DNA from 3 places in the Vibrio sp. 16 genome. Region 1 is predicted to be linked to each of the others. Evidence: predicted binding sites of a transcription regulator. Region 1 holds the regulator's gene; each other region holds the start of a gene.
The links. The regulator CRP, encoded in region 1, controls carbon source genes, mostly activating them, when cyclic AMP is high. The targets are predictions, from matches to a motif close to TGTGANNNNNNTCACA.
Positions count from the first base shown of each region.

Region 1 (3,288 bases):
CGAAAGCGGGTGAGGCGGCATTTGTTACACCGGGTATCATTGATGTCACTGCGATTGCAGAGCTGCCAGATGAAGAGTACTTCGGCCCGTTGCTGCAAGTCGTTCGCTACCAAGGCTTGGAAAAAGCGGTGGAACTGGCTAACGACACACGCTTTGGCTTATCGGCTGGCCTAGTGTCTACCGATGACAGCGAGTGGGAGTACTTTGTTGACCATATCCGTGCGGGTATCGTAAACCGCAACCGTCAGCTCACTGGCGCGAGTGGTGATGCACCATTTGGCGGTCCAGGCGCATCGGGTAATTTACGTCCAAGCGCTTACTATGCCGCAGACTATTGTGCTTACCCAATGGCTTCGATGGAAGGCAGCGAAACATTGCTGCCTGCTACGTTAAGCCCAGGGTTAGATCTATAACCATAATAAACCACTAAGGTTTCCCTTATTGCCTTTCTCAGCCGAAAGGCACTTTAAACGTCACAGGTTGAAGGCTACCTAATCAGATTTTCTGGACACATTTTGGTTAGGTGGCCTCTTTTATATCGAAAAACAATACTAATAAAGCTCTCTTTAACGTAAACAACCCCGATACAAGGAGGCGTTATGACGCCAGATGTTTTGTTCCAACCGTTATGGAATGACTATATTCAACGCTTATGTCCCTCTGCTGAAAAAGTGCATCAACTTCTGCAAGAAGACGAAGCATTGATCAACGACCATATTGCTTTGCGCACCTTCAATGTTGAGCCGTTAGGCATTGCGACGCTGGCTCAACCATTCCTTGATGCTGGTTACACCCCTTGTGGTGACTATGTGTTTGAGAGCAAAAAGTTAGTCGCCAAGCATTTTGAACATCCAGATCCAACGCAACCGAAAGTATTCATCAGTGAACTCAAAGTCGATGAGTGTTCAGCCGAGTTGCAGGCTATCGTGGCTAAACTGGTTGAGCAGGTAGACGCCTCTCAATTGCAAAGCCCAGAGTTTTTGTATGGCGGACGTTTGTGGGATCTTAGCTACGCTGATTTCCAGACGTTGGCAAAAGAGAGTGAATACGCTTCTTGGTTAGCTGCCCATGGTTATGGTGCAAACCACTTTACTGTGAGCGTTAATCAGTTAAATGCGTTTAACGAAGTGGTTGATGTGAACAACCATCTGCGTGATGCAGGCTTTACCATCAATGAGTTTGGTGGTGAGGTGAAAGGATCTCCTGATGTGTTGCTCGAACAGTCATCCACTATGGCAGACAAAGTCCCCGTGCAATTTACTGAAGGCACAGAGATTATCCCGGGTGGTTTCTATGAGTTTGCCAAGCGTTATCCAATGAGCAACGGCGAGCTCTATCCAGGGTTTGTTGCGGCGTCTGCTGATAAGATTTTTGAAAGCACCAATGGGTAAGTTAGAACAGGGATTACCTAGTTTGTATTGCTCATAAACAAAAAGCCACCCAATGGGTGGCTTTTAAAATTCAGCAGTTAATCGAGATTAACGAGTACCGTAAACAACGATTGTCTTACCGTGAGCAGAGATTAGGTTCTGCTCTTCTAGCATCTTCAAGATACGACCTACTGTCTCACGAGAACAGCCAACGATTTGACCGATTTCTTGACGAGTGATCTTGATTTGCATGCCGTCTGGGTGAGTCATCGCATCTGGTTGCTTCGCTAGGTTTAGTAGCGTTTGCGCGATACGGCCAGTAACGTCTAAGAACGCAAGGTCGCCCACTTTTTGGCTTGTCACTTGAAGGCGGCTTGCCATTTGCGCTGAAAGGCGCATTAGGATATCTGGGTTTACTTGAATTAGCTGACGGAACTTCTTGAATGAAATTTCTGCTACTTCACAAGGAGATTTAGCACGAACCCATGCGGTACGCTCTTGGTCTTCTTCGAATAGACCAAGTTCACCGATAAAGTCACCTTGGTTTAGGTAAGAAAGGATCATTTCCTTACCTTCTTCGTCTTTAATAAGAACCGCAACTGAACCTTTAACGATGTAGTACAACGTCTCAGCTTTCTCGCCCGCGTGAATTAGCGTGCTTTTTGATGGGTACTTATGAATATGACAGTGTGAAAGGAACCACTCTAATGTTGGGTCGGTTTGAGGTTTACCTAGAACCATAATATCTCACTTCCTCTGCAGGGTACGCTTGCCGCTTTCCATGTTTTAGCTAAGCCTTAAATAGGCTTACTAGGATAAGAGCACTTTACAAATGCTGCAAGCCAACTTGTGTTTCGGTTACAAATAGTATCCTTTTTCGAAAACGATTTCTTGATTTTAATCGGGTCCTACTTGGGTTTTGCTACGCAAAACTGTGCACATGATCACGGTATGAAAAGTAATCGTGTTCTAGCCGTGAGTTCTAGCCAATTTTTCCTGTTTCGATGAGTTGCTGAAGGATAGGACGAACGATCAATTCCATCGCAAAACTCATCTTGCCACCAGGCACGACTATGGTGTTATGTCGCGACATAAATGAACCATCAATCATTGCCAGTAAGTATGGGAAATCGACGTTCTTAATTCCGCGCAAGCGAATGACCACGAAACTCTCATCCAAGCTCGGGATGCCTTTTGCATTTAAAGGATTGGATGTATCGACGGTCGGCACTCGTTGAAAGTTAATGTGGGTGCGCGAAAACTGTGGGGTGATGTAGTTGAGGTAGTCGTCCATCGAACGAACAATCGAATCCATCACCGCTTCACGAGAGTGACCTCGATCGCGTGTGTCTCGAACAAACTTTTGAATCCACTCTAAGTTCACGATTGGAACCATGCCAATCAAGAAGTCCACATGCTGGGCAACGTTAACATCGCCATCGACGACGCCGCCATGCAACCCTTCGTAGAAAAGAACGTCGGAGTTCTCTGGCAAGTCTTGCCAAGGGGTGAAGGTGCCAGGCATTTGGTTGTATGGCACTGCCTCGTCAAAGGTGTGCAGGTAGCGGCGAACTTGCCCTGTACCTTCATGGCCATATTTACGAAAGAACTCTGCTAGCGCAGGAAAGTCGTTAGCTTGTGGGCCAAAGTAACTAATATGGCGGCCTTGCTCGCGCGCCTTACGGATCTCCACATCCATTTCTGGTCGTGTGAAGCGATGGAAGCTGTCGCCTTCAACCCATGCGGGTTTGACGTTCATCATATTGAACATCTTACGGAAAGCTTCTGAAGTAGTGGTAGTACCGGCGCCAGAAGAACCGGTAACGGCAATAATTGGATGTTTTGCTGACATGACAAACCTTGTCGTTGAATACGTTCCTGTAATCGGAGTTCACTATAGCACGCTTTAGTAAACCGT
Region 1 covers NZ_OY808997.1:2,776,148-2,779,435, forward strand. The annotation lists gene astD (succinylglutamate-semialdehyde dehydrogenase) at 1-413, shown strand, start outside; gene U9J37_RS12710 (DUF1338 domain-containing protein) at 600-1,391, shown strand; gene crp (cAMP-activated global transcriptional regulator CRP) at 1,479-2,111, opposite strand; gene U9J37_RS12720 (phosphoribulokinase) at 2,353-3,222, opposite strand.

Region 2 (3,288 bases), 440 kb from region 1:
TCTGTACCTTGATGCCGATGCGCTCAATACCGTTTAGAACGGTCTGTTTGCTGGGCATGAATGACGGTGTGTATCCGCGTTCAATGCCACCTGAAGGTTTTGATTTGATGACAGGGCGAGCAAAGCCCGGCGATCGATCTCGCCGAGATGATGACCGCTATCTGTTCTTAGAAGCGATGCTCTCTGCGCAGCAGACGTTATACATCAGCTATGTGGGACGCTCGATTCAAGACAACACTGAGCGCGTCCCTTCGGTGCTGGTCTCAGAGTTGTTGGAGTATTGCCATCAAAACTACTGCTTAGAAGGCGATCAGGCACTGGCGTGCGATGAATCGGGTGATCGTTTGTTGGCTTCCTTAATCTCCCATCATTCGATGGTGCCGTTCAGCCCAACCGCATTTATTGGCACGCAGCCAAGCTATGCGAAAGAGTGGTTACCCGCGGCCAATCGGCAAGGGCAGCAAAGTGGTCTGTTTAATCGCCAGCTTGAAGATTATCTTCTGGATGCCACTTACCCACTGGAGCTGGATCTCGTTGAGTTGCAGCGTTTCTGGCGATTGCCTGTGCAATATTTCTTTAACCGCCGTCTAAAAGTGATGTTTGAGCCGCCATTACCTGTTATGGAAGATGATGAGCCATTCGTGCTTGGAGGGCTAGAGAGCTACCAAATTCGAGACAGCTTGCTAGCTGCGTTATTAGAGCCGCAACAAGATAGCCAAACCGTGATAGAGCAATTTATCGCTACCCAACGTGCGCAAGGCAAATTGCCCGTTGGCGCATTTGGCGATATCGAGTTTGAAACCAACCGTGTCCAAACCGAAGAGTTGGTCGAGAAGATTGGCTTCTTGTGCCAATCTGCCGCTGACGATCTTGAAGTCAAGCTTGAGTTTGATGTGTTAGGAGAGAACAAGCCCGTGCTGTTTACTGGTTGGCTTACCCAGCTTTATCAGTCGGGGCTGATTCGTTTTCGCAGTGGTCAAATCCGCTCACAAGATTACCTGTCGGCATGGATTGATCACCTTGCTATGTCTGCAATGGGGCATGCCAAGCGAACGCATATGATCGGATACGATCGCAAAGAAGGCGTGGTGCATTTAGTTTACCCAGCAATGGAAGATGCACAGCAAGCGAAAGCTCTGCTGGCTGAGCTCATTGGCCTGTTCTACCAAGGGATGACCGAGCCTTTGTGCTATTTCCCGAAAACGGCATTGGCTTGTATTGAGGCTGGATTTAGTCGAGGGAATTGGGTGGACGATGAAGAAAAGTCACGCAAGAAAATGGCGGACGTCTTCAACGACAGTTATATGGCGACTGGTGAAGGCAACAATGCATACATTTCCCGGATTTGGCCCGCTTGGAACGAAGAGTTGGCGACCAAAGCTCGAGACATATCAGTAAGGGTGATTCAAGCACCAAGGCTCATGGTGAAATCAAATGATGAGTTGGAATAAGAAAGTAGGTGGCCGCCAGTAAATCATTATAGTGTAGGGCGTTCGCTGTACGGCCACAGGTCAGAGGGACCATGATTCGGTTGGTCTCTTGCAGCACAGATGGCTGCTCAACACGTGGGGCGCATACTAACGGTTAGAATAATATTCTGCTGTGAGAGGGATCGCATAAAACTCTCACTTTTAAAGGATATTTATTAATAAGTCGCATTTTTAAGCCGGGATCACAGTTGGTTGTCGGCTTTACATTCAAAGGGCAAATATTCTATGACTGCATCGTCTATGGTGACTCCGCTAAATACCATGACTTTTCCTCTTCATGGCGCACGTCTGATTGAGGCTTCTGCGGGTACAGGTAAAACCTTTACCATCGCGGGTCTCTATTTGCGGTTGTTATTGGGGCACGGTAGTTCAGAAACCCAACATCAAACTCCGTTAACGGTCGATCAAATTTTAGTTGTAACGTTTACCGAGGCGGCAACCGCGGAGCTACGAGATCGAATTCGAGCGCGAATCCATGATGCTAGATTAGCCTTTGCCCGAGGCCAAACTCATGACCCTGTGATTCAGCCCTTGCTTGAAGAGATTGACGATCACAAGCAGGCGGCTAACATTCTTCTGCAAGCAGAACGGCAGATGGACGAAGCGGCGGTCTACACCATCCACGGCTTTTGCCAAAGAATGTTGACTCAAAACGCCTTTGAATCTGGCAGTCGATTTAACAACGAATTTGTGACCGATGAAAGCCACCTAAAAGCGCAAATTGTTGCCGACTACTGGCGACGTAATTTTTATCCTCTGCCGATTCAATTGGCAGGTGAAGTGCGCCGAATTTGGGGATCGCCAGCTGCATTGCTGTCGGAAGTGTCCAATTACCTAACCGGAGCGCCGCTTGCATTGTCGGTGAAAGCCATGCAGGGCAGTTTAGCGGACCTTCATCAACAAAACCTTGCGGCGATTGATGCGCTTAAAGCGCAGTGGCGATCTGGACAAGATGACTATTTAGCGTTGATCAGTGAGTCTGACATCAACAAGCGTAGCTACAGCAAAAAGTCGCTGCCAGCATGGCTAGAGGCCGTCAATGTCTGGGCCAGCACTGAGACGGTCAGTTATGACTATCCTGATAAGCTGGAAAAGTTTGCCCAAACCGTATTGATAGAAAAAACGCCGAAAGGCAGTGCGCCGCAGCACGATACTTTTATCGCGATTGACGATTTTCTTGCCAATCCAATCAGCTTAAAAGCGCCGATCTTGGCGCACGCGATTGAACATTGCCGCGAAATGCTTGCCAGCGCGAAACAGCAGAAGCAGTGGCTATCATTTGACGATTTACTCACCCAGCTATCGGCATCGATAGACGGTGATGAAATGGGCTTACTTGCTGAGCGAATTCGCACCTTGTATCCGGTAGCGATGATCGATGAGTTTCAAGATACCGATCCACTACAATACAGCATTTTTAGCCGAATCTACCTCGATTATCCTCAGTTTGGCTTGTTTATGATCGGTGACCCGAAACAAGCCATCTATGGTTTTCGCGGCGCTGATATTTTTACTTACATCAAAGCAAGAAATCAGGTCTCTTCCCATTTCACCTTGGGCACTAACTGGCGTTCGAGCGCGGATATGGTCGCGGCGGTCAACCAAATTTTCTCTTTGCCAACAAGTCCATTTATCTACGACCAAGACATTCCCTTTCTTCCTGTTAACCACAGTCCAAACGCTGAAAAAAGGGTTTGGACTATGGCAGGCCAAAAGCAACCCGCGCTGACGTATTGGCTGCAAGATGCCGACGAAAAGCCACTGCCAAAAGGGGAATATTTGTCGGCAATGGCGAAAG
Region 2 covers NZ_OY808997.1:140,578-143,865, forward strand. The annotation lists gene recC (exodeoxyribonuclease V subunit gamma) at 1-1,451, shown strand, start outside; gene recB (exodeoxyribonuclease V subunit beta) at 1,716-3,288, shown strand, end outside.
Region 2: recB (exodeoxyribonuclease V subunit beta) is a predicted target of CRP. The motif match lies at 1,602-1,617, and genes of this name have one in related genera.

Region 3 (3,288 bases), 1.2 Mb from region 1:
ACACACCATTAATGATGGTGGTGGCGCTCCTTGTCATTATTACGCCACCCTTGTTGTTTGCTCAGCCTTGGGAAACATGGGTGTATCGCGGGCTGGCGCTGCTTCTGATTGCATGTCCTTGCGCCTTGGTGATATCGACACCTGCGGCCATTACATCTGGTCTCGCGGCGGCGGCTCGTCGAGGGGCGCTGATCAAAGGTGGCGCAGCACTTGAGCAGTTGGGCAAAATAGAAACGGTAGCGTTTGATAAGACTGGAACCTTAACCAAAGGCCAACCTGAGGTGACGGACATATTGCCTCTAAACGGCTGGAGCGAACAACAACTTCTTGGAAAAGTGGCGGCGATTGAAGTTGGGTCAAGCCATCCTCTTGCAAAGTCCGTGGTACGCAAAGCAGATTCTCTCGGAATTGACATTGTCGAAGCAGAAAGTAAGCAAGCGCTGGTAGGAAGTGGCGTTCAAGGTTATATCGAGGGGATTCTTTACCAAGTGATTGCGCCAAGTAAGCTGACGATGACACTCGACCCTAATACTGACAACCTGATTGGTCAATTGGAAGCGCAAGGTAAGACTGTGGTTGTTGCGACTGCTGGAGAGAACCAAGTGATTGGGCTCATCGCTTGGCAAGATACGCTGCGTGATGATTCAGCTCAGGCGGTCAAAGCACTCAAGGCGTTAGGTATTAACGCTGTCATGTTGACGGGCGATAACCCCAGAAGTGCCTCAGCGATCAGTTCAATGATCGATATTGACTACAAAGCAAGCCTGCTGCCGCAAGATAAAGTGACTTATGTTGAGCAACTCTCGGCAACTGCCAACGTGGCGATGGTGGGGGATGGCATCAATGATGCGCCCGCAATGAAAGCCGCCAGTATTGGTATTGCGATGGGCGGAGGCTCCGATGTGGCATTGGAAACAGCAGACGCTGCGATCACTCATAACCGTTTATTGGAGTTGGCAGGGATGATTGAACTCTCACGTGCAACACTTAACAATATCCGACAAAACGTTGCGTTAGCCTTGGGTCTTAAAGGTGTGTTTCTTATCACCAGTTTGCTTGGTATTACGGGACTTTGGGTGGCGGTGTTAGCAGATAGTGGCGCGACGGCGATCGTGACACTCAATGCGTTAAGGTTGCTTAAATTTAAATCGAGCCAAGACGCATAGTCATCCCCGTTTCATTCATCCGCACAATAACCCTCCCATTTGATGAGAGGGTTATTTTTTATGCAACTTACGTCGCCAATTTGCTAAAAAGTGTGATGCAAACCGGTTTTACTTGCAATGTCATAGTTTGTTACTCATGTAGTTGTGAGTTGTGTCACTCTTTATTTTTGAGGAGTTGGTTAGAGTATTCCTGTACCCGATGAATTTATAGAGTGAAACCGGTGTTCGAAGAAAGAACGGATTTCACCTCAATAAGGAGCCCCCTATGTCTCAAGCTGTATTCCACCTAGGTGTTACCCAAGAAGATCTTGCTGGTGCAACATTAGCGATTATTCCTGGTGATCCTGCGCGTGTTCAAAAAATTGCTGAAGAAATGGAGAACCCTGTTTTTCTAGCAAGTCACCGTGAATACACGCTTTACCGAGCTGAGCTTGAAGGCAAGCCAGTTGTCGTTTGTTCAACCGGTATCGGTGGTCCTTCTACATCTATTGCAGTTGAAGAGCTAGCTCAACTTGGTGTTCGTACTTTCCTACGTGTTGGTACAACTGGCGCGATTCAGCCTCACGTAAACGTGGGTGATATGATCGTATCGACGGGTTCTGTTCGTTTAGATGGTGCGAGCTTGCATTTCGCTCCAATGGAGTTCCCAGCAGTAGCAGATTTTGAAGTTGCTACAGCGATGAAAGCCGCGGTTGAGGAGTCTGGCGCAACAGTACACATGGGTGTTACTGCTTCAAGCGATACCTTCTACCCAGGTCAAGAGCGTTACGACACTTTCTCTGGCCGCGTTGTTAAGCGTTTCCAAGGTTCGATGCAAGAATGGCAAGACATGGGCGTACTGAACTTTGAAATGGAGTCAGCAACGCTGCTTACTATGTGTGCAAGCTCTGGTTTGAAAGCAGGCTGTGTCGCGGGCGTTATTATCAACCGTACGCAGAAAGAGATCCCAGATCACTCAACGCTAAAAGAGACTGAAGCACGCTCAATCAAAGTGGTTGTAGAAGCGGCTCGTAAAATGCTTTAAGGTTTGCGCGAGTTAACGCGACCCAATAGAAAAAACCTCAATCATGGTCAGCCAGATTGAGGTTTTTTAGTCTTCAAATTCAGCGGGCAGTTACGCAACAAACTCTTCTGAATCTGGGCGGTTGGTAAACTGCACGCCGTGTAAGAAATCGCACAGCAGTTGATCCTCACACGCTTTGTAATTCTTATTGTTCGGTTTGCGGAAGTAAGCACCAACCTCATATTTGCTTAAGCTCACGCCCATTAACTCCAGTACGTCTAGTACATCTTCCGCTTTCATGTTAAGCGCGATACGCAACTTCATAAAAATCATATTGTTGGTTAGCTTTTGTTCAGGCTTAGGTTGTTCGCCTTCTTTTTTCCCACGCTTTAGGTTGATAAATCCGTTTAGAAATAGCGCCAGTTCTTTATCTTTCATTTTCGTTGCCGACTTATCAGAGTCAGCTTTTAACCAGTCATTGACTTGGTTTGGTGTGATAGGTGAATCCACTTGATCAAACGCTTTTACGATTTGTGCAGGTTTGAGATTCAATGAATGTTGGATACGGCGCAGGATTTCGTTGTTAGTCACAGTGGGTGCTCTTAGGTCTATGAGGTCGAGTTGACCAGGTTTTGTCGGGGAGGACTTTAGCAAAGTTGCGGCATGGTGGATAGTGAGAAATTGGGCTCAAGCAGAGATAAGCCTGAGCCCTAAAGTCGCAGAGATTAAGCGAGCGTTATCTTAGGCAGTGGCTGATAGAGGCTTTCAGTCATCTCCGATAGCATTTGGTCATATACCTGCGAGATGATTAATGAGATATCCGTCGTTAATTGGTACAGGTCATCATTGCTTGCGGTAATTGTGTCACTGGCGTGGATTTCAGTGAGAATATGCATGGCTTTGGAGCTTGTCGGAGACGCAACCGATAGCGGACTCACCAAGGAGAGCTGGTTGAGCTTGCGCTTGGTTTTGTCGCAGTAGTATTTCACGCGCAGTTCTCCTTCTGGGTAGCTCCTGTCTTGAATCGAGATTCTAAGCTGAGTGAGCACTTCCATGCTATCAAGTACTTGCTGCCAATTCATATGGTACTCATCGCTGACGTCTTCGCGTCCAGACTCA
Region 3 covers NZ_OY808997.1:1,598,248-1,601,535, reverse strand. The annotation lists gene U9J37_RS07040 (zinc/cadmium/mercury/lead-transporting ATPase) at 1-1,166, shown strand, start outside; gene udp (uridine phosphorylase) at 1,432-2,190, shown strand; gene U9J37_RS07030 (YehS family protein) at 2,281-2,760, opposite strand; gene U9J37_RS07025 (hypothetical protein) at 2,895-3,288, opposite strand, start outside.
Region 3: udp (uridine phosphorylase) is a predicted target of CRP. The motif match lies at 1,310-1,325, and genes of this name have one in related genera.